Regions from separate parts of the Bradyrhizobium sp. CAR08 genome, predicted to be linked through region 2. Evidence: riboswitches for the same ligand, from Rfam matches in the RefSeq annotation. Region 2 holds a riboswitch; the other holds the start of a gene.
What was found. Region 2 has a riboswitch for cobalamin ahead of ACIPUD_RS28340 (energy-coupling factor ABC transporter permease). Riboswitches for the same ligand answer to the same signal wherever they lie in the genome.

Region 1: another riboswitch for cobalamin. It lies ahead of metE (5-methyltetrahydropteroyltriglutamate--homocysteine S-methyltransferase); the one in region 2 lies ahead of ACIPUD_RS28340 (energy-coupling factor ABC transporter permease).

The regions. Positions count from the first base shown of each region.
Region 1 is NZ_JBIXJX010000011.1:262,360-278,687, reverse strand. Features, by position in the region: gene ACIPUD_RS24050 (cytochrome-c peroxidase) at 1,714-2,781, shown strand; gene metE (5-methyltetrahydropteroyltriglutamate--homocysteine S-methyltransferase) at 3,593-5,908, opposite strand; cobalamin riboswitch at 6,008-6,207, opposite strand; gene ACIPUD_RS24040 (4Fe-4S binding protein) at 6,997-7,200, opposite strand; gene ACIPUD_RS24035 (EAL domain-containing response regulator) at 7,781-8,995, opposite strand; gene ACIPUD_RS24030 (GNAT family N-acetyltransferase) at 9,612-10,070, shown strand; gene ACIPUD_RS24025 (SMP-30/gluconolactonase/LRE family protein) at 10,817-11,326, opposite strand; gene ACIPUD_RS24020 (citryl-CoA lyase) at 11,494-12,321, opposite strand; gene ACIPUD_RS24015 (CaiB/BaiF CoA transferase family protein) at 12,377-13,642, opposite strand; gene ACIPUD_RS24010 (ABC transporter substrate-binding protein) at 13,693-14,715, opposite strand; gene ACIPUD_RS24005 (ABC transporter permease) at 14,749-15,522, opposite strand; gene ACIPUD_RS24000 (ABC transporter ATP-binding protein) at 15,506-16,297, opposite strand.
Region 2 is NZ_JBIXJX010000015.1:52,418-66,749, forward strand. Features, by position in the region: gene cobW (cobalamin biosynthesis protein CobW) at 1-604, shown strand, start outside; gene cobN (cobaltochelatase subunit CobN) at 604-3,852, shown strand; gene cobG (precorrin-3B synthase) at 3,849-5,012, shown strand; gene ACIPUD_RS28295 (precorrin-8X methylmutase) at 5,012-5,641, shown strand; gene ACIPUD_RS28300 (precorrin-2 C(20)-methyltransferase) at 5,644-6,375, shown strand; gene cobJ (precorrin-3B C(17)-methyltransferase) at 6,372-7,106, shown strand; gene ACIPUD_RS28310 (cobalt-precorrin-6A reductase) at 7,082-7,828, opposite strand; gene cbiE (precorrin-6y C5,15-methyltransferase (decarboxylating) subunit CbiE) at 7,827-9,008, shown strand; gene ACIPUD_RS28320 (cobalamin biosynthesis protein) at 9,005-9,373, shown strand; gene cobM (precorrin-4 C(11)-methyltransferase) at 9,370-10,152, shown strand; gene ACIPUD_RS28330 (cobyrinate a,c-diamide synthase) at 10,152-11,462, shown strand; gene cobA (uroporphyrinogen-III C-methyltransferase) at 11,459-12,190, shown strand; cobalamin riboswitch at 12,236-12,455, shown strand; gene ACIPUD_RS28340 (energy-coupling factor ABC transporter permease) at 12,493-13,170, shown strand; gene cobF (precorrin-6A synthase (deacetylating)) at 13,216-13,965, shown strand; gene cobT (nicotinate-nucleotide--dimethylbenzimidazole phosphoribosyltransferase) at 13,981-14,332, shown strand, end outside.

The sequences.
Region 1 (16,328 bases), on a different contig from region 2:
GTTCCCTGCTCTGTACAATCTGACGCTACGGGCGATTCAAGCTCCTTCGATCGCTCTGCCGGATCAACGTTACTCAGGTGACTGCGGTGTCGCAGAAGCGAGGCGAGCGGTATCCCCCGGTAGTGCCCTTGGATGGGGCCGGAACGATTTCAATGTCGGTGCGCAGCGGGCAGCACGTCGGTGAACCAAGGCTATGGGCCGAGCTTTTCAGGTCGGCGGCGGCCATGAGAGGCGCGACGGCCCGCGGCGCCGGGGCGCTACATTCCTGACCCAGGCGCAGGCGCTCTGTGAGCGGACGCTATTTAACGCGGAATGCTCCCGCGGCACAGGTCCCAAAATTTTGCTTCACAATCTCAATGTAAAAGGAAACGTGGCCGAGACGAGCCGTTCAAAGGCAGACTGCCGCTCAAGCAGACGCTCTTCGAGCATCTTACGCTGGAGATCATCTAGCTCGCTTTGAAGCCTTCTGCGACAACGCCAAATGTCATTCCGTACGGATCTGATCTCATTCAAGCGATCGTCAATCGAAGCCATCACGGATACCGTATCCAACTTGAACCAGCCATGGACAAGTGCTCAATCACGTCCTTCCTCGCTAAGCCGCCGATAGATCTCAGGACTTGGGCCATCTGCGGACATGATGTCACGATCTCCTCCCAGCGTGTCCTCTTGTATCGGCGTCTTTCAACGCAAGAGCACGAAGTAGCGGTTGCTCCTGCAGAAGTTCAGCTTATTCTGCCCTCACCGCGCAGGATTTTAAAAGCTAGCAGCAGCCCGTGAGTGGGCCGACTAGGTAATCCAACCAACACCCGCCGGATCACGGGGTCACACTCTGGGCAGCCGCGCCTTTCAGACTTGAGCACGGCAATTGCCATGCCAGCGAACCTCAGGTGGAATTGAAACAAGCCATGTTCGGTTCGGAGGCTCGTCCTTTACGAACGAGCCGGGCTTCGCGGCGGCGGCGCGCCAGAGCGGCCCGGATATGAGTCGGAGAGGCTTCAGTCGGCAGGGCTCGGCGAAATCGTGAACGGTGCGCACCGCCGGGCGCCTCGGCTCAGTGTCTCGGCCAGCTGCGTAGGTCTTGTTACCGCCGTTCCCGCGTGCGGCCGGCAAGCTGGCAAGCGAACTTCACCACAAGCATCTGCGATCACCTCTAGCCGGGCCTGGCGCCTTGTAGCATCTGTGACACTGAATGTAGTGATCAAACCAAGACATCCGCCTTTGTTTGTTCCTCCGGACCCGTTCTACAACTAAATCAGCAACTTGCATCTCGGACGCAACTGGCATCGCAGTTGCTAATTGTCCAACCACACCGTGAGCGCTGAGCGCGGCCAGCGGTGCAAGACGGATACATCAACTTTGCGGGAGCGTATTGGCCACCCAATCGCTCGATGGAGCACCGATGCGGCCACCGGACAGCTTACTGCTTGCGGCACACTTGTTGTTGTCAGATCGACCTTCACGCCGAACGTTGAGGCGCTAGTCTGATCGACCAACAGAAAGGCCGCGATCTAAGCTCAAAGCGAACTCGCGAATCACATAAGCCCCTCAAGCCCGTGCGTGAACGCCGGCGGCGAGCTCCTCAGAGTCGTACATTTTTGATGCAGCCTCGCTTCAGAGGATCCGCTGCATGCTGCGCCGGACCCTCGAGGAGCGCGTGGCATCGCTTTCGACTGTTTCCTTTTCTAACAATCAGAACTAATGAGGCGGTGTATGAACATGTCGATCCCGGAGCTTCGGGTTGTCGCTGAAGCATCTATTTTAGCTATTGGGCTGCTGATGTCGTCAGGAGCTAATGCCGACGATGATCTGATGAGAAACGCCAAGCAGATCTTCCATCCAATCCCCTTGGTCATTCCTGCGGTAAAAAACAATCCGGTGACGCATGGAAAGGTGGAGCTTGGCAAGATGCTGTTCTTCGATCCGCGGCTATCGGCGAGCGGGGTCATTAGCTGCAATACGTGCCACAATCTCGGCACCGGCGGAGTCGATGCCGGTCCGACCTCCGTTGGTCACGGCTGGAAGGTCGGCCTGCGCCGGGCCCCAACTGTCTACAACGCAGTGTTCAATGCGGCGCAATTTTGGGACGGACGCGCCGCGGACCTCAAGGCGCAGGCCACCGGCCCGGTGCAGGCGAGTGCCGAAATGAATGCGACTCCAGATCATGTGCTCGGTATCTTGAACTCAATGCCCGGCTATGTCGTCTTGTTCAAGAACGCTTTTCCGAACGAAGCGAGGCCGGTCACCTTTGAAAATTTTGCGAAGGCGATCGAGGCTTTTGAAGCGACTCTCATTACACCTGCGGCTCCATTCGATCAGTATCTGGAGGGCAATACACATGCCCTCGATGATCAGCAGAAGTCAGGGTTGGCACTGTTTATGGCGAAGGGATGTTCCTCTTGCCACAATGGTATCAATCTCGGTGGACAGGCCTACTTCCCGTTCGGCGTGATGAAAAAGCCGGACGCAAGCGTGCTTCCGGACGCCGATAAGGGCCGGTTTGCGGTCACCAGGGCGGTCGGCGACGAATATGTCTTCCGCGCGGCGCCATTGCGAAACGTCGCGTTGCGAGCCCCTTACTTTCATTCGGGACAGGTTTGGAGCCTGAAGCAAGCTGTTGCCCTGATGAGTGAAATCCAGCTCGGCACCAAGCTTAGCGATAGAGAGGAAAACGACATTATCTCATTTCTGAATTCGCTGACCGGTCGGCTGCCTAAGATCGAATATCCGATACTGCCGACGCGCACCAACACGACACCAAAGCCTTCGATAGATAGATAGCCTTAGCAGCACCGGCCTCATTCCCTGCCGAACAGCAACAGATGCGCTCCAAGAACCCGGGGTCCCGCAATGACGCCAAAATGAATGATCCCCTGCTGTCACTGATAAGCAGGCACATAAAAAGCCGCCCGGCCTCAATGCGAGGCCGGGCGAAAGTCACGCGGGAGCGACGCTGCTTTCCGCATCGTTCCAGCTTTCGTCGGTAGGGAGGACTACCGGCGATCGACTTACGACGAGGGCACTCGCCGTCAAACAACAAGAAGCGGATATCGCTCTGCACAACTTAGCGAGCCGCTTGCCTTCCGCTCCTGTCGTAAACTTCAGGACTTGCTCACCACTTGCCAGCTGTCCGGTTGGCACGGGCAGCGCCTTGATGGAGCTGGGATCCATCGCGCAGGCGGTTTGACTGCCGAGCCCTGAAACTCAACCGTCAGTTTGCCGTCACGCGCCAGTATTTTGGCACCGCCGAATACCCTTCCCGAAGACCGCGAAGGCGCAAATTAGGTATGAAATTCCGCAAGGGCGGTAAAATAGATTGTTGTGATGGGACGCATCCATGGGATGGATAAATGAAGCGATAGGATCGTGGTTCGCGTCGAGCGTAAGTGACTTGGAATATGTCACCTAATCGGTATGGCCGGCATGCGGTCGTCCGCCGGATTCGAGCTTGTCGCCGCTGTATGCGATCGCCTCCGCCGGGGCAAACCGGCATTCGTAGGCGCTGGAAACTTTGGAAGCTCGCAAGGTTATCGCGAGCTCCCAAAGCGCGTTCATCTTATTCACAGATAGGTTGGCGACACGCTCCGTACGATCATGCCTCGGCCCGCAACTCGCGTGCGGCGGCCACCATATTGACGAGCGCGGGACGCACCTCCTCCCATCTTCGAGTTTTCAGTCCGCAGTCGGGATTGATCCAGAGCTGCCGATCGGAAACCCGCTGCCGCGCCAACACAATCAGCTGCTTGATCTCGGCTGCTGCGGGAATGCGCGGTGAATGAATGTCATAGACGCCCGGCCCGATTTCATTAGGATATTTGTAGCTCTTGAAAGCGTCGAGCAATTCCATTTTGGAGCGCGACGCCTCGATTGAAATGACGTCGGCATCCATTGCTGCGATCGCATCGATGATTTCGTTGAACTCGGAATAGCACATGTGCGTATGGATCTGAGTTCCGTCAGCGACAGCGGAGGAGCAAACACGGAAACTGTCCACTGCCCAATCTAGATAGTCCTTCCACTGCGATTTGCGCAGTGGCAATCCCTCCCGCAACGCAGCCTCGTCGATCTGGATCATGGTCGCTCCAGCCGCCTCAAGGTCGATGACCTCGTCTCGGATCGCGAGAGCGATCTGTCGGCATGTCTCGCTCCGCGGGATGTCGTCACGGACAAACGACCAGTTCAGGATCGTCACCGGTCCGGTCAGCATAGCCTTGACGGGTTTTTTGGTCAGAGACTGCGCATGTCGCCACCATTTAACGGTCATGGGCTTCGGGCGGGAGACATCTCCAAACAGGATAGGAGGACGAACGCACCGCGAGCCATAAGACTGAACCCAGCCGTGCTTGGTGAATGCGAAACCCAACAGCTGCTCGCCAAAGTATTGAACCATGTCATTGCGCTCGAACTCACCGTGTACGAGCACGTCCAGGCCGATATCTTCCTGCCAATGCACGGTATGGGCTGTCTCCGCTTTCAGAAGCTGCTCGTACTGCGTGTCATTCAGCGCTCCCCGCGCATGAGCTGCACGCGCATTGCGGACGTCCGCCGTTTGCGGAAAGGATCCGATGGTTGTGGTTGGAAACATCGGCAATGCGAAGGCGACGCGCTGGACGTCGGCGCGCTGGGTGAACGCACTGCGACGGCGACGCATGCTATCGTCGATCGCGGCCATTCGTCCGGCGACGTTCGCACTGTGGATCTTCGGCGATGTTTCGCGGGTGACGGATGCATCCTCTGAGAGCGTGAGTTCATCGGCCACGTCGGCAGCATGGCCAGCCAGCGCTTTGCCCAATATCGAAAGTTCCTTGATCTTCTGCACTGAGAACGCCAACCACGTCTTCAGATTGGGATCGAGATCGATCTCTAGTTCAATGTCGGTCGGAACATGAAGCAGCGAGCAGGAGGGGGCAATCTGAACACGGTCCCTGCCCAGTTTTTTGACCATGGGAGCAAGTTGGTCGAGTAGCGCCGGCAGATTAGAGCGCCACACGTTGCGACCATCAACGACACCGAGCGAGACCACGAGATCTCTACCTGCTCTGGCGACAATCGCGTCCAACTGGTCAGGTGCACGAACCAGGTCGACATGAACCCCGGCAACGGGCAAGGCCAAGACTGTTTCAAGATTGTCGCCGACACCCCCGAAGTATGTGGCCAGCATGATTTTAAGGGCCGGCACGGCCTTAGCGAAATGAGCATAGGCCCGGCGGACAGCGGCCCGAGATGCTTCGTCGACGTCCATCACTAGGCATGGCTCGTCGAGCTGAACCCATTCAGCGCCGCGCGAGGCTAGTTCGCGGAGAACATCGACATAGACGGGGAGGAGTCGATCAAGCAGCGACAGCGGATTGAATGCGGGATTTACGCTTTTGCCGAGCTTCAGGAAAGTGACTGGGCCCACTAGGACGGGCCGCGTCTGATAACCGAGGCTTCTTGCCTCCTCATATTCCTCGATCGGCTTCCGAGAGGCATACTTAAAGATCTGATCCTGGTGAAATTCCGGCACCATGTAGTGGTAGTTCGTATCGAACCACTTCGTCATCTCCTGTGCGGCTACGCCGGGCCCATGCTGAGCGTGACCACCGTCTTGAGCGCCACGCGCCATGGTGAAGTAGGTTTTAAGCGACACAGGACCTTCGTTCCAGCCGTAAACGTCGGGAATGGCGCCGACCATTAGGCTGGTATCGAGCACATGGTCGTAGAGCGAGAAGTCATTCGAAGGAATGACGGTCGCACCGCGGGATTTCTGCCGTGCCCAATTAGCGGCACGAAGTCCACTCCCCGCCTCGAGGAGCTCGGCTTCGCTGGATTTTCCCGCCCAGTAGCTCTCGAGTGCGAATTTGAGTTCGCGTCGTGGGCCGATGCGTGACGTCCCCAGTGTGGCAACGGGAAGCGAAAGGATTGACATAGCTTAGACCCCATGTTGGGGCAAAGGCCATGGCGGACGCAGACAGCGAACATCGCGTGAGCGACAACTGCTTGGCGCACACCGGGACGCCCCGCCCGTGGACGATATCTTGTCGAGGCAGGTCTCCTGGCTCACGGGTCGTCGCTGCTGTCCGGCCTTCCCGAAGCCGCATGGCTTCAGTGACTTCGTTGGACAGCGGCTCGCCGCTTACAGTTGCGGGGGCAGCGCCGGCATTGCACCGGCTTCCCTCTTAGCTCCGGATCAAACGAAATCCGGAGACCGCGACGGCTTGAAATTATGCGCACGAGGATCGATGCGTCAACCTACCGATTCTCGCTGCGACATTGCCCAAGCGATTACGAGCGCACTAGGCGGGTACGACGGTCTTGCTCGCGGCCTGGTGAACACGCCCTGATCCGTGGAGGCTCCGCTTGTGAAATGCATTCGCTCCCTGCTCGCGTAACGGTTGAGCTCCACCACCGGAACGAACCCGGGCCGCTTTCGGTATCTGTGTGATCGCGAGGAGGCGACCTTTTCCGTCAGCAGCTTTTCGAACCTGCGCGTCAGGAAGGTGCGATCATCCTCGGCCGGCATCCGTTTGGTCACAGCCCACGAGGCTCCCTAGAAATTTCGAAAGCCGGATTGCTCCAGGACCGAACGGATGATCAGGTCGGCTCCTTGGTGTTCGGCGGGCCCGCGACCAGGCACGAGGTCGTCCGCCTCCGTGAGGTTGGCCAAGATGATCTTCTCGGTGCACTAGGTGTTCACGTGCTCAGCGACTTTTGCGCCGGCTTCGATGCGTCCGTGGCCGCTCGACGCCGGGTCTGCCTCGCCTCGACTCGCCGCCAGCGACGATAGGCCGTAACGCGGCCGCTGAGCATCGAGGGCCTTGTCCTTGTTCGTGACAAATTCGACGGTGTCCTCCGACAGAGCCCTTTGAGGGGTTCCTCGGCGTCGCTCAGCGTCTTAAGCTGATAACGATGTTAATCGACCTCGATGCGCCCCATGCGGTCGTGGTCTCCTCAAGGTCCCACATCTACAACTTCGTTCGCGAAATCGAGCGATGAGGCCTTTTGGTCGCGGGCTGCCTATCCTGTCTTGGACGGGACACAGGTGTCAGGGACCGGACAGACCACCGCGCATTGCGGCGTGTCGCAATGGCCCTCGCACTCCGTACATTTTTTGGCATCGATAACGTAAATGTCACGCTTCAGACTGATCGCCGCGTTGGGACACTCGAACTCACATGCGCCACAAACGGTGCATTGCGAAGCGACGATCTTGTAAGCCATGCCTTCCGACTCCTTAGGCGAGCGATGCCATGGGCGATCCCTTTCAAATGCCGTGCCAAACGCAGACGCGCTCAATGTTGGGCAATTTGCCCAATTCGGCTGTCCCGGGTCTGAGACCATGTTGCGTCTGCGACAGCAACAGGTCGCTTCAATTTCAGGCTACGAGCCATCGGGCCCTCTTGCGAGAGTCAGTCGCGACTTGACGCTGGAAGCGTCCGTCGGTTTGTTTGGCACGTCAGCGCGGGGGCAAGCGAGGCTGACGCTTCCTCCACCGGCGGCGACAAAAACCCGCGAACGGACGCAGGTCTACGTCGGATCTCGGCAAACCTCCGGTCACACACCCCGACTGGAGGTTTGTGCAAGCCTCGCTCATGGCTGCAACGCTAGCTGCGCGGAGGACTCGCTGGAGGCTTGCCAAAACGGGCTTGTGGTATAACAAGCTTCGGAGGGAAATGAAGTGCTGCGGGACGAGCGACACTGGCCTTGCAGACCGACTGAATTGCGCTCAGCCTCATGCCTGGTGCCGAGTAGGCATGGCGGTGCTCGCGAGCGTCGCTTGGCCGCACTCAGCCACTCGCAACTATTTTGGACGAGCTGGAGCAGGGTTGAAAGATGACTGTGCAAATTGCTTCAGTGGCATGGCTTTTCCGAACAGATGGCCCTGCGCAAGGTCGAAGCCGAGTTCGGCCACAGCGATTAGGTCAGCCTGGCTCTCCACACCTTCGGCGACGGTGCGCACATTGTACTCTTTGGCTAGATCGACGATATGGCGGCACACCGTTCGCTTGAGGGGCCCATTCGCGCAGCCGCCGACGAACTGACGATCTACTTTCAATTTCATGAACGGGAATTTTGTCATCCCCATCAGCTGCGGCCAATTGGCACCGACATTGTCGATTGCAAGGCCAATGTTGTGAAAGCGAACCTCACGCGCAACCTCGACCAGGAGATCTAGGTTCTGGATCGCTTCCACGCTCTCGATTTCAATCGTCAAACCGCCGAAAGCGGCGTGCGACGGCATGCGCCGACAGAGATCGCGTACCGCCTGCGGGTCAATCAGGAATGCTGCCGGGAGATTGATGGAGAGATCGATCGAAGTTTGCTGCTCCAGAAGATACTGCCAATCCTTGATCGCGCGGTCGATCACGAACTGCGACAAGTTCCTAAAATGCGGATCGTGAGATTCCGGGATAAAATAGGCCGGTGGAACAACGCCCCAGGTCGGGTGCCGCATTCGCACATGAGCCTCGGCGCCGCGGCGGCTAAGGGTACACGCGTCAAACTTCGGCTCATACCAGAGCTCAAGCCAGCCAGCGTGTAAGGCTTCTCCGACATGGACCGCGGGACGGGGCGCCGGCTCTCTTGGCAAGAGCATGCCGATCCGATCGCGCAACGTCTCGGCTGCAAACGGCGCCCTGAGCGGCGGCAGCATAGCAAGTCCATATTCACTACCGACCTGCTGCACTGCCGCCATGATGATCGACTCGCGCGCTCCGAACGCCAGCACTCGGCCTGCAAATTCTTCGCGTACCAGTATCTCGAGCAATCGTCCAGGCTCGATGCGGTCCGAGCCAATGCCGAGCAGGATCAGATCAGGGAACTCCGTGCGGAGTACGTGCGGCAACTCGTCAGCAGTCCTGCATTCGCTGATAACAAACCCCATATCCTCCAGCACATCCCGTAGAAAGGCGCGCAGATGCCGCTTGCCGACGGCCAGGCACGCCCGCGGTCGCACCTTACGTTGCCCGAAGATTACAGGTTTCCCTCCGACCAGTTCGGCCTGCCCATGTTCCATCGCAACCACTCCTGTTCCGTGACGGTGCCTTAAACGAGGAGCGAAGGTCCAAACAAGCTGTGCTTCCCGATATCTTTCGATTGTTCGAGATAAGCTTAAGATAGTGCATTGGTGTGCAAAATCTTTCGCGATCTTGCTCAGACGATTTTATCGGACGCACGCGTATGATACCTGTCGCGCTTCGCGCAAGTACGAGTGACGCACGCGAGGTGGGAATCTCTCCTTCGCACGCACCGAGCTGACGCTCTATGGCGCTGCGATCATCGTGGCGCACGATTTATTGAGCGAGTAGTTCGTGAGCGACGATCAGCAATCACTCTTACGAATGTTTGATCGGCATGACCGGCGTGTGCCGTGATATGTTTTCCAATCGAAGGCAGTCCATCATGAGTTCGCAGCTGCTCAAGCCACAGTCGATTCTGAGAACGGCAATGGCTTGCAATTACCTCAGCTCTGTTGCCTATAGCGAGTGTGGACGTGCTGCTTCCTACCGAGCCTGATAGTTGCTCTCAATTGCGTTTTCTGTATCCTCCTGAGCATGAATTTCCCCCAGAGGGCCAGGTCGGGTGTTCGTGTTGGTGCTGAAGGGCAAGGCACGTCCAGCGCGGGCACGGCTTTGCGCAAGAGCGTGCCAGGAGATGAGAACGCGGTCGCAAAAGCGGTCGAAGAGCTACTTTCCGAGTTAGGTGGCCCCGGACCGGAGTTCAGCCTTCAAGGCGCGAAGCAGGCGGCGTTGCGCCTGATTCAGGATCCCGAACAGGGCTTCATTTTTGTCGTTGAGGAACAAGGCACCGGGCAGATTGTAGGGGTAGCTAGCATCTCGGCCGTACAGGCCGTGAGAGCAGCCGGAGCGTACGGCGTGCTTCAGGAGCTATGGATTTCTCGTGACTTCCGGAGCTCTGACTGCGGTCGGCATCTGCTCGAGGCGGTAGATTCGGAGGCGAAGCGACGCGGCTGGCAGATGATTGAGGTTGCGTTGCCTCCGGATGGTTATCCGGCCCTAGAACGGGTACGCCACTTCTACGAGGAGAGGGGATATCGGGTTGGAGGATTGCGCGCGCGCAAGAGGCTCTGACAGTAGTACGACCTCTGCGCCACACACTTAAAGCGCTCTGGGCTAGCGTGCTATCGGTAAAGTCCTTCAAGCAGTAAATCCTGGGCTTGTTGCTTCTCAAAACGAACGCTTCACGCGTGCGTCGCGGCCAAGCATGATCGAGAACCTTGACGCTGATGCGGTGCTGACTCCCACCGCGAGCGGTTACCTCTTCGGCCTTCTTGGCGAGAACGTTCGAAAATATCGGCGATCAATCATTCTGCGTTGTGGGAAGCGATATCGCGACCCGCCCGACCAAAAGGCGACAGGTCGGCGGCGCCCGTTCCGGGCGGAGCCCGACCCAGCATTACGAATCCTTCTTTTGCGCTTCCCATGCAGTGCGATTACCGGCTCTGGTTTGAGATCACCGCACACAAACGCCATCCATTCGTCACCAATTACATTCTCTCGGCGACTGGCTAGCCAGTCGTCTACCACACTCATTCCTGCAGCTTGGTGCGGCGGACCGGCGCGTGAAAAGATTCCGCACCACCTTGCCACTCCTGCTGGCGAATTTCGAGGAAGGTGAGCGAGATCAGCCATCACACTGATCCGGTAGAAGATTCCGTAATGAGCAATGCGCCGAGTGCCGCGTCCAATACGACATTCGTGCAGCTTCCACCCTGCGCAGGACTGGATGCAAGCGGACCGCTTTCGCCGTTTGGCCCCACCGAAGACGTGGCCGAGGGAATCATGCGCGACAAAGAGCCTCCCTTTTTGATCGACCGTCAGTCCGTCAGGACCGCTCGTCGCGAAGACCAGCTGAATCGTCCGACTTTCCCCACGCCATCACGCATCAGCGGTACGCGCCAGATGCAATTGTCGCGCGTCATTGCAACGTACATTACGGTCTCGTCCGGACTGAGCACCAGGCCATTCGGGCCCGGGCCATTAGAAATCAAGCAGTCGATCCGGCCGTCAGGGCACAGTCGAAATGCCCGGCCGGTACGATCGTGCAATCCAGTCTGGCCCTGATCGGTGAAATAGATGTCGCGTTTGGTCGCGATATGCAGGTCGTTGCAGCCTCTGAAGGACTCGGAATTGCGGTGGCCCAGCAACGGCCGGATGGTCCCTCTCTGTCGATCGAGCTCCAGGAGACCGTTGATATAGTCGGACACGAGCACCCGGCCGTCCGGAGCAACCTTCAGACGTTCGGCCAGCCGTCGTATTCGATGATCAAAGACCAGACGCCCTCCGGTGAAATCCGGAAATGCGGCCGAAGGGGATCTCGACGACATAGAGATTCCCGGACTGGTCGAACGACGGTCCCTCGATGAAACAATCTACTGGATATGCCCCGCGGTTCGCGTCTGCCCATTCCGAAGAAACACCCGGGCGACGAAACTCCGCCGGCATCGACGAGAACACGCTGGTCTCCATCAGCTTGGGCGGGTTTTCGAGATGCTTATGATGCGCCTTCCAGCCTGCGACGCGGCTGGCCCTCGTATTTGTAGCCGAACTGCTTGGGCATTGGGCCCTTGTTGCGATCGTTGCGCCCAGTTTGCTCCCAGGCGTGAGCCAGGATTCCGACCGCGCGCGACAAGCAGAAGATCCCCCGCGCGAGCGGAGAGGCGAAGCCCAGTTCGCCGTAAATGACCGCCGTCGCGCCATCGATGTTCATCGGAATGAGCTTGCTCTTGCGCTGTTGCATCACCCGCTCGATCGCGCGAGCGGCCTTGGCATAATCGCCGCCGACACTGCCCTCGTCAGCTGCGGCATCCACCAGCGCCAATAGCGGGGCCGCGCGCGGGTCGACTGGATGAAACCGGTGGCCGAAGCCCGGCAGATATTTGCTGCGGGTTGCGGTGAAATGGTCGATTGCAGCGCCAGCGGCCTGCTCGATCTCTCGCCCTTGGCGCCGTCGCAGCACATCCTCGTAGAGTTCGATAGCCTGCTCCCCTGCTCCGCCATGCACGTCATCGAGCGTGTTGATTGCCGAGGCCATTGCGCCATTCAGGGGCAGGCCGCAGCTCACCGCCATTTGGGCAATTGCAATGGAGGGCGCGTGCGGACCGTGGTCAACGGATCCAACCAGCGCAGCTTGCAGCAGCTGCTCCTGTGCTGGCGTCGGCAGATTGCCACGCAACATCAGCCAGATCATGGCGGGAAAGGAAACGCGGCCTATCAAATCTTCAATTGGATAACCCCGATAGGCGATGCGACCTGGCGCGATATCGCAAATGGAGGTTCGCCACCAACTGGCCGCTTGCTGTCTCAGTTCTTCTTCGCTCATTTCCAGTTCCGTCCTTTCAACCTGCCGATTGCCAACCGACGCAAGCCGTCGGATGTCATGATATCGGTCCGTCCGTGGCTACGCGGACGGGCAGGAAATCAGCCTCTCCTTGCTTTGGCGTCCCGACGGCTCGGCTTGAGACCAGTTGCTCAACCTCCGCATACGAATAGCCGAGCCGCTGCAGCCATCGCTCAGTGTCTGCTCCGAGCGTCGCAGGTGGTGAAGGCACCGAAAACTCCTCATCCAGCCGGAACCCCGGCCGCGTGATTCGTAACGGCTGCGCACCGTCTTGTTCTGGCGCCAAAGTCTCGACGAATCCGCGCTCAAGGACCTGTGGCTGCTGCAACACTTGCGAGACCGTCAGCACACGGCCGGCAGGGACACCAGCCAGATTCATTTGGGCCTCCCATTCCTCAGCGGGCTTGCAACTCAATGCCTTGTTCAACTCCGCGCTCAGCGCAGCGCGGTTGACCTTGCGCATCTCGCGTCCAGCAAAGCGTGGATCCGCCTTCAGGTCCGGTCGGTCGATCAGGTCGCATAGGGCTTGGTACTGCTTCTGCTCGTTGGCGGAAATGTTCAGCGGGCCCGTTGCGGTGCGGAACGTGCCGGAGGGAGCCGCGGTAAAGTTCTCGTTGCCGATGGGCTGCGGCTCGATCCCGGCGTTCAGGTGGTTGGAGACGACCCATCCCATCGCCGCAATGGTGGCCTCGAGCAGGGACACGTCGATGAACCGACCCCGTTGCCTATGCCGCTGGTCGACCAGAGCCGCGGCGATAGCAAACGCAGCAGTCAGTCCCGCAATCGTGTCCGAGATCGGAAAGCCCGTGCGCAGGGGAGCCGAGGCTATATCGCCGGTGACGCTCATGGCTCCGGAGAGACCCTGGACGATCTGGTCATAGGCCGGACGGGCGGACCACGGTCCGCTCTGCCCAAAGCCGGAGATCGCGCAGTAGACCAGACGCGGGTTCAGCCTGACAAGCACATCAAAGCCGAGGCCAAGGCGTTCCATCACCTTCGGCCGGAAGTTTTCGAGCACCACGTCGGCTTCCTTGACCAGTCGCAAGAACACCTCGCGGCCCGCTTCCGATTTCAGGTCCAGTGCAATCGATTGCTTGCCGGCGTTCACAGCAACAAACGAGAGTCCCTGCAGGCGCTCCGCTCTTTGCGGATCCGCGCCGAGGCGCCGCGCCAGGTCGCCGCCGTTCGGATTTTCCACCTTAATGACCTCCGCGCCAAGGCGCGCAAGATGGTAACCGCAGAACGGACCCGCCAACACGTTTGACAGGTCGAGAACGCGGATACCGGCTAGCGGCAGAGACATCTGAAGAGCCTTCTTGTAGGTGATCCAATAGCGAGCGCTTAGTACGCAACTTATTTCAGTTGCTGCGCAGCACGTTCCGCGAATCGATTCGTGAAGGTCTTGATCAGGTCGATCTTTGCGGCTGCGATCTTCGGATCAAAGTCGCCTAGGACAGCCAGCGGGATCTTGGCCGCGTCGATGTCCATCTGACCGGTTGGCGAGAACAGCGCTTTCGACGCGTTGATGATCTCGATGTTCACCTCGCGATTGTCGGTCTTGTATGCAGGAGGCATCGCGTCGACGAGCTGCTCCGCCGTAACCGTGTTGATCCAGCGATGAGTTTTGAACAAGGCGTTGACGAGGCGCTGGACCGTTTCCGGATTTTTGTCGATGAAGGACTGCTGAAGGTAAAGGCACGCGGTCGGATAGATTCCGCCAAAGGCCTGCCTTGAGCCTTCGACCGTGCGCGCATCGAACAGCGGTGTCGCACTCTTCTTGCGCGCGAGAAGGGTCGCAATCGGATCGAAATAGACGAGCGCGTCGATATTCTTGGCCTCGAGCGCCACCATGCCGGGTGCACCACTGCCAACCGCGATGATGCTTACATCGCGCGAGCCCAATCCCGACTTCTTGATGTAGTAGCGCGCCATGGTATCGGTCGAGGACCCCGGCGCCGTGATCCCGAGCTTCAGGCCCTTCAGACCGGCACCCGTCTTGACCTTGTCAGCGAGGTCGCCGCGGACACCGAGCAACACGCCGGGAATGTCATTGAGCAGGAACACGCAGGAAATTTGCTTGCCTTGGGCCTGCATCTGAATGGTGTGATCATAAAAGCCGACGGTCCCGTCCACCGAGCCGCCGATCAACGCCTGCAAAGCCTTCGAGCCACCGGCCTGGAAGTTCTCGACGGTCACGTCAACCCCTTCTTCCTTGAAGGCGCCCAGCTTCACGCCAAGTTCGAGAGGCATATAGTTGAGGATCTGTGACCCCACTGCGATCTTCAATTTTGTCTTCTCGGGCTCGGCGGCATAAGTCGAGATGACCGGGAATGCGGCTATCGCGATGACCAGCATCAGTCGTGGAAAAGCGTGCATGGGAAACTCCATGAGAATGGGAGAGCGGTACGATCAGGCTTCGTGGGCAGGTGCGGGCCGCCAGACCAGGAGCCGTTTTTCCGCGCGGTCGACAATGGCATCGAGAGCAACGACGAAGGCGGAGAGGACGATGATTCCTGCGAACACTCCGGTCGCGTCGAGGACGCCCTCGGCCTGCGCAATCAGGTGCCCCAATCCCGCGGACGAACCGAGATATTCGGCGACCACTGCTCCCATCACAGCCATGCCGACCGACACCCGCAGGCTCGACAGGATCCACGTGGTGGCGGACGGTAGGTAGACATGGCGCAGCAGGGAGGACTTCGATGCACGTAGCAGGCGCGCATTCGCGAGCACGACCGGATTGACCTCGCGAACGCCCTGAAAGGTGTTGAAAAAAGCGACGAAGAGAACCAGCGTCACGCCCAGCGCGACCTTGGAGGTGAGGCCCAATCCGAACCAGATGACAAAAATGGGCCCCAGCAAGATGCGCGGGATCGCATTGAACACCTTGATGAAGGGCTGAAGGACCTCGGCCGCAAACGGGCTTAAGCCCAACCAGATACCAAGCGCCGTGCCGATCCCGATACCAGCCAGGAAAGACAGGACCGTCTCCAGCAGTGTTATGCTGACATCGGTCCAGAAGTCGGCCGTTGACGTCCACTCTCCGATCCTTGCGATGAGTGTCGACGGGGCCGGAAAGAAGAACGGGTCGATCAACCCGGCCCGCACGCCCAATTCCCAGATCAGGATCAGCCCAAGCACGATGGCGAACTGCGTGAGAGCGACCTTACCCCTGCGTGGCATAGCTTTTCTCCACTTCGGCGCCGAGCAGCGACCAGATTTCACGGTAAAGCGCGACGAACTCGTCGGTGGTCTGTAGCGCGGAGAGGTCGCGGGGACGAGGCAGCGTGATCCGGACATCGCCAACCATGCGGCTCGCGGGACCGGCAGACATCACAACGACGCGGTCCGCCAGCGTGATCGCCTCATCGAGGTCATGGGTGATGAAAACCAGTGAGCGCCGGTCCGCCTGCCAGAGGTCGAGCAGGATACGGTGCATGAGGCGACGGGTGTGAACGTCCAGCGCTGAGAAAGGCTCATCCATCAGGACGATCTTCGGCTGCATGATCAGGGTCTGCGTCATGGCGACCCGCTTGCGCTGGCCGCCGGACAATTGGTGCGGATAGCGCTCCTCGAACCCTTTCAAGCCAACCTTGGCGAGCCAGGGCCGCGCCTGTTCGCGCGCTTTCGCGATCGAGCTGCCCTGAAACACCAGCCCGAGGCCGACATTGTCCTGGGCTGTTTTCCAGGGCAGCAGCCCTTCCTGTTGCAGCATGTAGCCGGACTGACCGTTCAGGCCCCTAAGCGATTTGCCGAAAATGCGAACCTCGCCGGCGGCCGGCTTCAGCAGTCCGGTGACAGTATTGAGAATAGTCGATTTTCCGCAGCCGGTCGGCCCGACTACTGCAACGAATTCGGTTTCGCCGACCTGGAGGTTCATGCTTTTCACGGCGGTGAAGTCGCCGAAGCGAATCATCACGTCGCGCAGGTCGACGGCAAGTGCCGGCTGCCCTTCCATTGTTTCGCTCCGCAGAACCTGTTCTAAGCCT
Region 2 (14,332 bases):
CGCCGTCGAAGCGCAGCGCGCGGCGGACGGCAATCTCGACCATGAGACGCCACTGTCGGAAGTGTTTGAGGACCAGATCGCCTGCGCCGACATCGTGCTGCTGACCAAGGCCGATCTTGCGGGCGCGGCAGGCCTCGAAGCAGCCAAGGCGGCGATCACCGCCGAGATGTCGCGCCGCGTGCCGATGCTGGCGATCACCGACGGCGCGATCGACGCGCGCCTCATCCTCGGCCTCGGTGCTGCCGCCGAGAACGATCTCGCCGCGCGTCCCTCGCATCACGACGGCGAAGAGGATCACGAGCACGACGATTTTGCGTCCGTCGTGATCGATCTTCCTGAGGTCACCGATATCGAAGCGCTGGTTGCATCCGTTCAGCGTCTGGCGCGCGAGCAGAATGTGCTGCGCGTCAAGGGTTACATCGCGGTGCAAGGCAAGCCGATGCGCCTCTTGCTGCAAGCGGTGGGCGAGCGCGTGCGCCACCAGTTCGACCAGCCCTGGGGCGCGGGTGCGAGGCAGTCAAAGCTGGTCGTGATCGGCGAGCACGGCGATATCGACGAGGCCGCGATCAAGGCGGGACTCGGTCTTTCAGGATCCGGTATCTGATGCACGTCGTCTTCCGCGAGAGCCGCGGTCTCGAGGAGACCGCGATACCAAGGGACATTGGCCAGGACCCGGCCGATCTCGTGGTGCTCTCGTATTCGGATTCCGATCTTGCCGCGTTCGCGGCCGGCTGGCGCCGTGGCCGCGACAGCCTGCCGTCGCTGCGGCTCGTCAATCTCGCAGAACTTCGTCATCCGCTCTCGGTCGACACCTATGTCGAACGCACGCTTGCGCACGCGCGCGGCATTCTCGTGCGTTTGATCGGCGGGGAATCCTATTGGCCGTATGGGCTCGCGGCCCTGCAGCAGCTGGCGAAGGAGCGCGGCATCGTGCTGGCCGTGCTGCCGGCCGACGGCCGCGACGATACGCGGCTGGACGCGTATTCGACCCTGCCGGTCTCGACGTTGCGGCGGCTCAAGGTGCTCTGCGACACCGGCGGCCCCGTCGCATCGCAAGCCGCGATCGCGCAGCTTGCGCTGGCCTCCGGACTCTATGCGGGGCCAGTTATCGGCGAGATGACCGTGCCCGAGATGGGCTTTTACGACCCCGCGCGCGGCGTCGTCGCCGCGCCGACGTCGGGTGAGGGCAGGCCGCGCGCGCTCGTGACCTTCTATCGCTCCTATCTCACCGCTGCCGACACCGGCCCGGTCGATGCCCTGATCGCCGCATTGCGCGAGAAGGGATTCGACGTGTTTGGTGTGTTCGTCAGCTCGCTGAAAGCCGCGGGGGTCGCGGATTGGTTGCGGGTGCATCTTGCGCAAAATCCTCCGGCCGCGATCGTCAATGCGACGGCGTTCTCGGCGATGGGCGACGACGGCACGACGCCGTTCGATGCCGCATCCTGCCCCGTGTTCCAGGTCGCGCTCTCCACGGCCCGCCGCGAGGACTGGGCGAGCTCGCTCCGCGGCCTGTCGCCCGGCGACCTCGCGATGCATGTGGTGCTGCCCGAGGTCGACGGCCGCCTGTTCGCGGGCGTGGTGAGCTTCAAGTCTGCCGCGATGCGCGATCCCGATTTGCAATTTTCGCATCTGGCACACAAGCCCGACGAGGAGCGCGTGAAGGCCGTGGTCGCGCGCGTTGCGGCCTGGCGGCGTCTTGCGGAGACGCCGGCCGCTGACAAGCGGATGGCACTCGTGCTCTCCAACTATCCGGGCCGTCCGCATCAGATCGCGCACGCGGTGGGTCTCGATGCGCTGGCGTCGGTCGAGGCCTTGGTGTCCGATCTCGCGGAGGCCGGCTTCGATCTCGATCCAGTCCATGCGCTCGGTGAGACGCTGCTCAAGCAGACCTTGAGCTGGACCGTCGCCGATTACCGTGCTGCACTGTCGCGCCTTCCGCAAGTGTTGCAGGATGATCTCGCGCAAGCCTGGGGCGCGCTGGAGACCGATCCGGGTTGTCGCGACGGCGCGTTCCATTTCGCTGCGATTCAATGCGGCCGGTCGATCATCGCGGTTCAGCCGGAGCGTGGCGATGCGACCGCGCGCGATGCCGACTATCACGATCTCGCCCGCACGCCGCGCCATGCCTATGTCGCGTTCTATCTCTGGCTCCGCGAGCAGGGCTGTGATGCCGTCGTGCACATGGGCGCGCACGGCACGCTGGAATGGCTGCCCGGAAAATCCGTGGCGCTGTCGCAGGCGTGCTGGCCGGAAGCCCTGATCGGCGATTTGCCCGTCATCTATCCCTTCATCGTCAATGATCCCGGCGAGGCCGCGCAGGCCAAGCGGCGCCTGGGTGCCGTCACCATCGGCCATCTGCCGCCGCAGCTCGCCGCATCAGCGGTGCCGGACGGGTTGCGCAGGCTCGAACAGCTCCTCGACGAGTACTCGACGGCCGATGGCCTCGATCCCGCCCGTCGCCATCGTCTGATCGCCGCGATCCGCGATGAGGCACGCGCGGCTGGCCTCGAAGACGATCTTGGCCTCGATGCAGCGGCCGCTCCGGCCGAAGCGATCCCGCGGATCGACCGCTTCGTCTGCGATCTCAAGGAAAGCCAGTTCGGCGACGGCCTGCATGTGTTCGGCCGCGGCGCCTGCGGCGACGCGGAACGCGACGCTTTGCGGGCCGCGCTTGCGGGCCGGCGCGTCGCGCCGGGGCCGTCAGGCTCACCCTATCGCGGCCGTCAGGACGTGCTGCCTACGGGACGCAACCTTTTCGCCGTCGATCCGCGCGCGGTGCCGACGCCGTCGGCGCATGCGCAAGGCATCAAGCTGGCGGAAGAGCTGCTGCGCCGTCATCTGCAGGATCACGGCGACTGGCCAAAGGGCCTTGTCGTCGATCTCTGGGGCTCGGCGACGATGCGCACCGCCGGCGAAGAGTTCGCCATGGCGCTGCATCTGGCCGGCCTTGCACCGCGATGGGATCACGCTTCCGGCCGTGTGACCGGCTACGACATCATCGCGCCTGCGGAGCTTGGCCGGCCCCGCATCGACGTCACGCTGCGTGTCTCGGGCCTGTTTCGCGACGTCTTCTCAGGCCTTGCGCAATTGTTCGAGGCGGCAGCCGAGGCGCTGTCGGCCCGCGAGGACGAGGGCGACGAAAATCCCTATCGCCATCGCACATCGCGCGTGTTCGCGCCGCGTCCCGGGCAATACGGCGTGAGCCTCTCGGCAATCCCGGACGCCTTCACGCCCGAGACGCGCGAAGCCGCCGGCGAAGCGTGGCTCTCGGCATCGTCATGGGCGTTCTCGGCCGATGGCGAGGTCAAGCCCGATCGCGCCGGCATCGAGAAGCGGCTCTTGTCGGCCGATGCTTTTGTTCACGTGCAGGATCTGACGGAAACCGATCTTCTGCTCGCGGCCGACTATGCCGCGCATGAGGCCGGCATTGCGGCCGCCGCAGCACATCTCGGCGCGGCAGGACCATCGCTCTATCATCTCGACGCGACGCGCCCCGAGCAGCCGCATGCGCGTACGCTGACCGAGGAAATCTCCCGTGTCGTCCGCGCGCGCGCGGCCAACCCGGCCTGGATCGGGGGCATGATGCGCCACGGTTTTCGCGGGGCGGCCGAGATCACCGCGACGCTCGAGCACATGGCCGCCTTCGCGCATCTGGCCGGCGCCGTGCCGCCGCATCTGTTCGACCTCTACTACGATGCGACGCTCGGCCATGACGACGTCCGCGCCTTCATGGCCCGCGAAAATCCGGCGGCACTCGCCGCGATGGAAACGTGTTTCACGCGCCTGCATGAAGCCTCGCTCTGGCGAACGCGCCGCAACTCGATTGCGGCTGCGCTGCGGGAGGCCTCATGAGTGCTTCCGTGGTCAAGGGCTGGTGTCCCGGCGCGCTGCGCCCGATGCAATCGGGCGACGGGCTGGTGGTCCGCGTGCGTCCGTTCGGCGGACGGCTCGACGCGGCGCAGATCTCCGGACTGGCTCATCTCGCCGAACGCCATGGCAATGGCCTGATCGACGTGACCAGCCGGGCCAATCTCCAGATCAGGGGCGTCAACGAGACCAGCCACAGGCTGCTGCTCGATGGCCTTTCCCAACTGGCGCTGCTCGACCCGGATGCGGAGACCGAATCCCGTCGCAACATCCTTGTGACGCCGTTCTGGCGTAGCGGGGACGAGACCCAATCGCTCACCGCCGAGCTCGAGGAAGCGCTCGCCGACAGCCAGCTCGAACTTCCAACCAAGTTCGGCTTCGCCATCGACGACGGCACCTCACGCGTGCTTGCGGGCGATTCCGCCGACGTGCGGATCGAGCGCGATGGTTCCGGCGGACTGCTGGTACGGGCTGATGGCGACAAACTCGGCCGCTCGGTCCCACGTGGCGAGGCCGTGACCACCGCGCTCGCATTCGCCGGCTGGTTCGTGACCTCCGGCGGCGCGAGAGGCGGGCGAGGGCGGATGGCGGCGCATCTTGCAGCCGGTGCAATCTTGCCGGCGGCATTGCGCGGCGAGGCCGAGCCGGCGCCGATCATGGCCGCGGCGCGTCCCGGCCTCTATGCGCAAGGTGCGATGGTCGGGGTCGCCTTCGGACAGATGGCGCATGCAACGCTCAACCAGTTCGCCGGTTGCGGACATGCGCTGCGCATGACGCCGTGGCGGATGGTTTTGAGCGAAGCCAAGCGCGTGATGCCGAACGCGACCGGCCTGATCACCGAGGCCTACGACCCTGCGCTGCGCGTCATCGCCTGTAGCGGTGCGCCACGCTGTCGCGAGGCGCATGCCGATACCCGTGGCCTTGCCGCGGCCCTGGCGCCGAACATCGGCGCGGCCGCACGGCTACACGTCTCCGGCTGTGCCAAGGGCTGCGCCCATTCTGGTCCCGCCGCCATCACTCTGGTCGCGACCGGCGCAGGCTTCGATCTCGTGCGCGCCGGGTCGACGCGCGATGAGCCCATCCTGCGCGGGCTGAATCGCGACGACATCGTCAAAGATCCCTCCATCCTGATGGGAGGGCACTGATGCCGCACACGTACGAGACCGACGGCGCTGCGATCTACCGGCAGTCCTTTGCCACCATCCGGGCCGAAGCCGATCTTGCGCGCTTCACGCCGGACGAGGAGCAGGTGGTGGTGCGGATGATCCATGCCGCCGGCATGGTGGGCCTCGAAGCGCATATCCGCTTCACATCAGGCATGGCGGTCGCCGCACGCGCGGCCTTGCAGAAGGGCGCACCGATCCTGTGCGACGCGCGCATGGTCTCTGAAGGAATTACGCGGGCGCGGCTTCCCGCCGCCAACGCCGTCATCTGCACGCTGGGCGACGAGACCGTTCCCGCGCTCGCGCAGTCCATGCGCAACACCCGTTCGGCCGCGGCCCTGGAGCTGTGGCGGCCGCATCTCGACGGCGCGATCGTGGCGATCGGCAATGCGCCGACCGCGCTGTTCCATCTCCTCAACATGCTGGAGGACCGGGACTGCCCACGGCCCGCGGCAATCATCGGCTGTCCGGTCGGCTTCGTCGGCGCGGCCGAATCCAAGGCTGCGCTGATGGCCGTTTCCCCGGTGCCGGCGCTGACGGTCGAGGGCCGCCTTGGCGGTTCCGCGATCACGGTCGCCGCCGTGAACGCGCTGGCGAGCCGGAGCGAATAGCGATGGGACGCATCATCTGCTGCGGTCTCGGCCCCGGTGACCCTGATATGATGAGCGTGCGCGCCGATCGCACGGTGCGCGGCGCGAGGCATGTCGCCTATTTCCGCAAAAAGGGCCGGCCCGGCCAGGCGCGCCGCATCGTCGAGGGCATGCTGGCTGCCGACGTCACCGAATATCCGATGGAATATCCTGTTACGACCGAGATCGCCTTCGACACGCCTGAATATGTCCAGTTGCTTGCCGGCTTCTACGACGAATGGGCGGAGCGACTGGCGCGGCTGGCGCGCGCGGTCGACGTCGTCGTGCTCTGCGAGGGCGATCCTTACTTCTACGGCTCCTTCATGCATCTGCACATGCGCCTGCAGGGCCGCGTCGAGATCGAGGTGATCGCCGGCATTCCCGGCATGGTCGGCTGCTGGAATGGCGTGGGACAGCCGATTGCGCTCGGCGACGACGTGACGACGGTGCTCATGGGCACGCTCGCCGAGGACGAGCTCGAACGCCGCATGCGCGATTCCGATGCGCTCGTGATCATGAAGACTGGGCGCAATCTCGCGAAAGTGCGCCGCGCGCTCGCTGCCGCCGGACGGCTGGACGATGCGTGGCTGGTCGAGCGCGGCACCATGCCGGGCGAGCGCGTGGTGCGGCTTGCGGAGATCGACGCCGCCGACTGCCCCTATTTTGCGATCGTGCTCGTGCACGGCAAGGGCCGGCATCCGGACGCCGCCGAATGACGGGCACGCTGACCATCGCTGGCCTCGGCCCGGGCAGCGCTGCGCTGGTGACGCCCGAGGTCTCCGCCGCGCTTGCCGCCGCGACCGACATTCTGGGCTACGCGCCCTATGTCGCGCGCGTGCCAGCGCGGGCAGGGCTCACTTTGCATCCTTCCGACAATCGCGAAGAGCTGCAGCGCGCGAGCGAGGCGCTGCGGCTCGCGGCCGAAGGCGGCCAAGTCGTCATCGTGTCCTCCGGCGACCCCGGCGTCTTCGCGATGGCGTCCGCCGTGTTCGAGGCGCTCGAACAGGCGCCGCAATGGCAGGAGCTGCCGATCCGCGTGCTGCCCGGCGTCACTGCGATGCTGGCGGCTGCCGCGCGCGCCGGCGCACCGCTCGGCCATGATTTCTGCGCGATCAATCTCTCCGATAATCTCAAGCCGTGGGCGGTGATCGAGAAGCGCCTGCGGCTCGCCGCGGAAGCCGATTTTGCCATCGCGATGTACAATCCGCGCTCGGCGAGCCGGCCGGAAGGATTTGGCCGTGCGCTCGCGGTGCTGAACGAGGCCGGCTGTGGCGACCGTCTTGTGATTTTCGCGCGCGCGATCAGCGCCGCCGACGAAAAGATCGAGACCGTCAGGCTGAACGAAGCCCGGCCCGAGATGGCCGACATGCGCACGCTGGTGATCGTCGGCAACTCGCAGACACGCCGCGTCGGCCGCTGGGTCTATGCGCCGAGGCAGGCCCGATGACCGAGCCACTGCATGATCTCGGCCACGCTCTCGACCCGCAAGCGTTCCGGCAGTTGCGGCCGCGAGATCATGATCACGGGCAGGCCGAGCCTGCGGGCGGCGTCGATCTTGGCGCGCGCGCCGTCGCCGCCGGAATTGCGGGCGACGATCCGGGTGATGCCTCGCGCGCGCAGCATCTCCAGTTCGCCCTCAAGCGTAAACGGCCCACGCGACACGATGACGTCCGCGGCGAAGGGCAGCGGCGCATCGGGCGGATCGACGAATCTCAGCGTGTAGGCGTGCTGCGGCTTGGTCGCGAACGGCGCGATGTGCTGGCGGCCGATGGCGAGGAACACATTTGCCGGCACTTCAGGCAGTGCGGTGACCGCGGCGTCGACATCAGGTATTTCGATCCAGTTGTCGCCGGGCGCTTTGGTCCACGGCGCTCGCTCGAGAGCGATCAGCGGCGTGCCGGTTTCCGCACATGCCGCGACCGCATTGCGGCTCATCTCGGCGGCAAAGGGATGCGTCGCGTCGATTACATGCGTGATGTGTTCCCGACCAATGTAATCGACAAGTCCGCTTGCGCCGCCAAAACCGCCGATCCGCGTCGGCAACGGCTGACCGGCGGGCGCGCGGGTGCGGCCGCCATAGGAATACACGGCATCGACGCCGGCGCGCGCGATCTCCGCCGCGAGCAGGCTCGCGTCGGCCGTTCCGCCCAGAATGAGGGCGCGCGTCATGGCTGATCCCTGGCTGACCATCATCGGTATCGGCGAAGATGGCCTTGCCGGGCTGTCCGAGGCAAGCCGAAAGGCGCTCGATGATGCCGAAACTGTCTTTGGCGGTGAACGGCATCTTGCACTCGCCGGCATAACCGGGCGCGGCCGTCCATGGCCGGTGCCGTTCGATGCAGAAATCGTGTTGAGCTGCCGTGGTCGCCCGACGGCGGTGCTCGCCTCCGGCGATCCGTTCTGGCACGGGGCCGGCGCGAGCCTCGCCGAGAAGCTCCATGGCGACGAATGGATCGCGTATGCGGCTCCCTCGACATTCTCGCTCGTTGCTGCGCGGCTTGGCTGGCGTCTGGAATCCGTTGCCTGTCTCGGTCTCCACGCCGCGCCATTCGAGCGTCTCGTGCCACACCTGGCGCGAGGGGCACGCATCATTTGTCTCGTGCGCGACGCAAAGGCGGCAGGCGATCTCGCGAAATGGCTGACGGCGCGCGGATGGGGTGCCTCGGCATTCTGGACACTCGCTGCGCTTGGCGGGCCGCGCGAAAGGATCAACGCGCATCGCGCCGACAGCTTCGCAGGCGATCTTGCCGGAAATCTGGTCGCGGTAGCCGTTGAGGCGGCGGGCGCGCAGGGCATCCCCCACAGCTCGGGACTATCGGACGAACTCTTCGTCCATGACGGCCAGATCACTAAGCGTCCGGTCCGTGCGCTCGCGCTTTCGGCGCTGGCGCCGCGTCCCGGTGAACGGCTATGGGACATCGGTGCGGGCTCGGGCTCGATCTCGGTCGAGTGGACGCTGTGCGGGGGCACCGCGATCGCCGTCGAGGCGCGCGAGGATCGCGCAGCGAACATTCGCAGCAATGCGACGGCGTTCGGGTTGGCACATCGGATCACAGTCATCGCGGGAAAAGCGCCTGAAACCCTTGCTACGCTGGACGGGCCTGACGCCGTGTTCATCGGCGGCGGTCTCGACATCGCGATGTTCGACGCCATCTGGCCGCGGCTCTCGCCCGGTACGCGGCTGGTCGCGCATTCAGTAACGTTGGAGACGGAAGCGTTGCTCGGTGAGCTGCACCAGCGCCACGGCGGCGAATTGATGCGGGTCGAGATTGCGCATGCCGCTTCGCTCGGCCGCTACCGGTCCTGGGAGGCCGTGCGGCCCGTGGTGCAATGGAGCGCGGTCCGATGAAGGTCGCCGGGCTCGGATTCAAGCGGGACGTCACGCTGGCCTCGCTGCGTGAGGCGCTTCTGGCGGCCGGTGGTCCCGAAGGCCTCGCAGCGGTGGCGACGGTCAGCGATAAGGCCGACGAGGAGGTGTTGAAGCAGCTCGCGCGCGAATGCGGCTTGCCGATCAAGCCGGTTGCCGCCGAAGTGCTTGTTGGCATCGACACGCCGACGCAGTCAAAGCTCGTCGTGGAAAAGTTCGGGACGGGATCGGTTGCCGAGGCGGCGGCGCTCGCAGCGGCCGGACCTCGCGCGCGATTGATTGCGACGCGGGTGGTCTCGCAGGATCGCACCGCGACCGCGGCGATCGCGGAAGGAGACGGCGCATGACGGTGCATTTCATCGGGGCAGGGCCAGGCGCTCCTGACTTGCTGACGTTGCGCGGCCGCGATCTCATCGCCGCCTGTCCGGTCTGCCTCTATGCTGGCTCACTTGTGCCCGAGGGCGTCTTGGCGCATTGCCCGCCCGGGGCGCGGATCGTCAACACCGCGCCGCTGTCGCTCGATGAGATCGTCGCGGAGATCGCCGCCGCCCATGCCGATGGCAAGGACGTTGCGCGGCTGCATTCCGGTGATCTCTCGATCTGGTCGGCGATGGGCGAACAGCTCCGCCGCCTGCGCACGCTCGACATTCCCTACACGGTCACGCCCGGCGTTCCCTCTTTCTCGGCCGCCGCGGCTGCGCTGGAGGCCGAGCTGACGCTGCCCGGCCTTGCCCAGACCGTGGTGCTGACGCGCACGCCGGGCCGCGCCAGCGCGATGCCCGAAGGCGAGAAGCTTGCCGCCTTCGCCGCCACCGGCGCGGTGCTCGCCATCCATCTGTCGATTCATCTGCTCGACAAGGTCGTCGCTGAGCTGACGCCGCATTATGGCGCGGATTGCCCGGTCGCGATCGTCTGGCGTGCGAGCTGGCCCGAGCAGCGCATCATCCGCGCCACGCTCGCAACACTCGACGCTGCGGTCGGGGGCGAGATGGAGCGCACCGCGTTGATCCTGGTCGGCAAGACGCTGGGCTCGGCGGATTTTTCCGAGAGCCGTCTCTATGCTGCCGACTATGACCGCCGCTATCGGCCGGTCGGCGCCGAGCCGCGCTTTCCGGAGGTGTCGTGATGGCGGCAGGGCTCGTTATCTCCGCGCCGGCCTCCGGCGTCGGCAAGACCACACTGACGCTGGCGCTTGCTCGCGCCTGGCGCAACAGCGGATTGCGGGTGCAGTGCTTCAAGAGCGGCCCCGATTACATCGATCCCGCGTTTCATGCCGCCGCGACGGGACGCGCCTCGGTCAATGTCGACAGTTGGGCGATGGATCGCGGGACAATCTCGCATCTCGTCAGTCGCGGCATTGACGCCGATGTCGTGCTGGCCGAAGGCTCGATGGGTCTGTTCGACGGCGTCGCCGCGCGTGGCGTCTGCGGCACCGGGGCGACCGCCGACATCGCGGAGATGCTGGACTGGCCGGTGCTGCTGGTGATCGATCCCTCAGGACAGGCACAAACGGCGGCCGCGATCGCGGCGGGCCTTCGCGACTACCGCCCCGGTGTGCGCCTTGCAGGCGTCGTGCTCAATCGCGTTGCCAGCCCGCGCCACGAAGCCCTCGTGCGGCGCGCGCTGCTGGATGCCGGCATCGCCGTATTCGGCGCGCTGCCGCGCCATGCCGAGATCAGCCTGCCGAAGCGGCATCTCGGACTGGTGCAGGCCGAGGAGCAGGCGGAAATCGGCAAGCTGATCGACGAGGCCGCGCGCTTCGTTGCCGAGCATGTCGATCTCGACGCGGTGCTGCGTTCGGCGGCCACCTGGTCGCCGCAACCTGCCGCAAGCGGCGTCAACGTGACGCCGCCCGGCCAGCGCATTGCGCTTGCCCGTGATGCCGCGTTCTCCTTCGTCTATCCGCACATGCTGGAAGCGTGGCGCGCGGCGGGTGCGGAGATCTCGACATTCTCGCCGCTCGCCGATGAAGCCCCTGATCCGGTCGCCGATGTGTGCTGGCTGCCTGGCGGCTATCCCGAGCTGCAGGCCGGCAGGATCGCTGCCAATGCGCGCTTCCGCAGCGGATTGCGCGCCTTCGCCGAGACGCGCCCGGTGCACGGCGAATGCGGGGGCTATATGGTGCTGGGCACCGCTTTGACCGACGCCGATGGCATCAGCCACGAGATGACGGGCCTGCTCGGCCTGGAGACGAGCTTTGCCAAGCGCCGCATGCATCTGGGCTATCGTCTGGCCGAGCTCGCCGCGCCGATGCCGGGTCATCAGGCGGGTGCACGCCTGCGTGGCCATGAATTCCACTATTCGACCATAGTCGCGCAGCCCGACACGGCGCTGGCGGTCGTGCACGACGCGACAGGTGCGGTCATTGCCGAGACCGGCTCGCGGCGGGGACAAGCTACCGGCACGTTCTTCCATCTGATCGCGGAGGACCGGTGAGCGGTTTTGTCTCCTTTGTCTCCGCCGGGCCCGGCGATCCCGAGCTGCTCACGCTCAAGGGTGCAGCGCGGCTGCGCGAGGCCGACGTTGTGCTCTATGACGATCTTGCTTCAGGCGCGATCCTCGATCTGGCCCGGCCCGGCGCCAATCTCGTCGCGGTGGGAAAGCGGGCAGGGCGGGCCTCGACCAAGCAGCACCATGTCAACCGCCTGCTGGTCGACTATGCCGTGACAGGCGCGCGCGTGGTCCGGTTGAAGTCGGGCGATGCCGGCATCTTTGGCCGGCTCGAGGAGGAGCTCGAGACGCTGCGTGAAGCGGGCATCGGCTACGAGATCATTCCCGGCGTCACCTCGGCCTGTGTCGCCGCCGCGCAAGCCGGCATTCCGCTGACCCGGCGTCACACCTCGCGCCGCGTGCAGTTCGTGACCGGGGCGGACGTCACCGGCGAGCTGCCGCCAGATCTCAATTGGGCGGCGCTGGCCGATCCGGAGGCGACGACCGTGGTCTATATGGGCCGGCGGACGTTTCCGGCGTTGGTCGTCAAATTGATCGAGCACGGGCTCGCCCCAACCACGCCGGCGTTGTTTGCCGAATCGCTCGGCCGTCCCGATGAGCGGCTGGTCCGCACCACCATTTCGGAACTTGCAGAGCAGCTTGCGCGGGGCGGAGCGGCCTCCACGGCGGCCGTCATCCTGTTCGGCGCGCTGGCGGGGAATTATCCGTCATGACCGCCTCGTCCGCCCGTCGCCCCTTGACGCCCGGCCGGCGAAAGAGGCACACAGGAGACGCATGGTGCTCGACGCGGCGCAAAGCGCCGGAGCATAATCGGGAATGGGGATGGGCGGACCCAGTTGCGGCGCCCAAAACCCCAGCCGCCCCCGCGACTGTAAGCGGTGAGGGACTTCGATCAGCCACTGGGCCGCGAGGCCCGGGAAGGCCGGAGACTCCCAGTGAACCGCGAGCCAGGAGACCGGCCGTGCATGTTTTGAGGCCAAGGCCGTCGGGTGTGACGGCAAGAAGGATCTGAGCCATGCATATCGAACCCGGACTAGTCTCGGACGCCAAGCTCGTATTGAGTTACGCAACCGGCATCGCTGTCGGCGGTGTTGCCCTGAAGCTCGCGGTTGAGACCGTGCGCGAGCAGGGCATCACGTCGTTCGCGGCGCGGACGCTCGCCACCACGGGACTTGTGTTTATCTTCTTCGAGATCCTGCCGCACTTCCCGGTCGGCGTCTCCGAAGTGCACTTCATCCTCGGCTCGACCTTGTTCCTGCTGTTTGGCGCGGCGCCTGCGGCCTTCGGCCTCGCGTTTGGCCTGCTGTTCCAGGGCATCTTCTTCGAGCCGCCCGACCTGCCGCAATATGGCATGAACGTCACCACGCTGTTGGTGCCGCTGTTCGGAATCCAGGCGATCGCCACGCGGATCATTTCGAGCAACACGGCCTATGTCGATCTGAAGTACCGCCAGGCGCTGGCGCTTTCGACGACCTATCAGGCGGGCGTCATCGCCTGGGTGGCGTTCTGGGCGATTTATGGCTCCGGCTTCGGCGCGACCAACCTCGCCAACATCGCGACCTTCGCGGCGTCCTATGCGCTGGTCATCGTGATCGAGCCGCTCGCCGATCTCGGCGTGCTCGCGCTGGCGAAGTCGTTGCGCGGCGTCACCGCGCCCGGCCTCGTCACGCCGCGTTTGCACAACGCGGCCTAGAGACAAGCGAACGGGCGGCCATGATGGCCGCCCTTCGCAGCCACGATGCTCACGCTCTCTCTGATAGGCATCGGTTGCGGCGATCCCGAGCAGCTGACGCGCGCCGCGATTACTGCCATCAACGCGGCCGATCTCGTCCTGATCCCGCGCAAGGGGACTACAAAATCCGATCTCGCCGATCTCAGGCGGACGATCTGCGCGGATGCGCTCACCAGCGACAGGACGCGTATTGCCGAGTTCGATCTGCCCGTGCGGGACGCCGCTGAAGCGGACTATCGCAAGGGCGTGGACGATTGGCATGATGCCGTGGCCGCCGTCTGGTCGCAGACGATCGGGGATCATCTCGAAGGCGAAGGCAAGGTCGCGCTGTTGATCTGGGGCGATCCCTCGCTTTACGATTCCTCGCTGCGTATCGCGCGGCGGCTCGATCCCTTGCCGACAATCGAAGTCGTGCCCGGCATCACCTCGATCCAGACGCTGTGCGCGGCGCATGCGATGCCGCTCAACGACATCGGCGAGCCGTTTCTGATCACGACCGGACGCCGCTTGCGCGATGGCGGTTGGCCGGCAGGTGTCGACACCGTGGTGGTGATGCTCGACGGCGGCACGGCATTCCAGTCGCTTGATCCGGCGGGCCTGCACATCTGGTGGGGGGCCTATCTCGGCATGCCCGATCAGATCGTGATGTCCGGCGCGCTGGCCGAGATCGGCCCGCGCATCGTCGCCGTGCGGCAAGAGGCGCGCGAACGGCACGGCTGGATCATGGACAGTTACATCCTCAAGCGCAGGCCGTGAGGCAAGCGAGGCAGCATGCTCCCCGAATGGGTCACCCAACAATGCCCCGATATCTCCGCAGTCCACCGCGAGGCGGCGGTGGCGCGGCAGGCGCAACTGACGAAACCGACCGGCGCGCTCGGCCGGCTCGAGCAGCTCGCGATCGAGCTTGCGGGCCTGCAAGCAACCGAGCAGCCGCGCGCGGCGCGGGTGCCGATCATCATCTTCGCCGGCGATCACGGCATCGTCGCGCAGGGCGTCTCGGCCTATCCGCAGGAAGTGACCATCGCGATGCTGGCGAACTTTGCCTCCGGCGGTGCCGCAATCTCGGTGCTCGCGCGTGAGCTGGGCTCCAGCCTGGAGGTCGTCGACGCCGGCACGCTGGCGC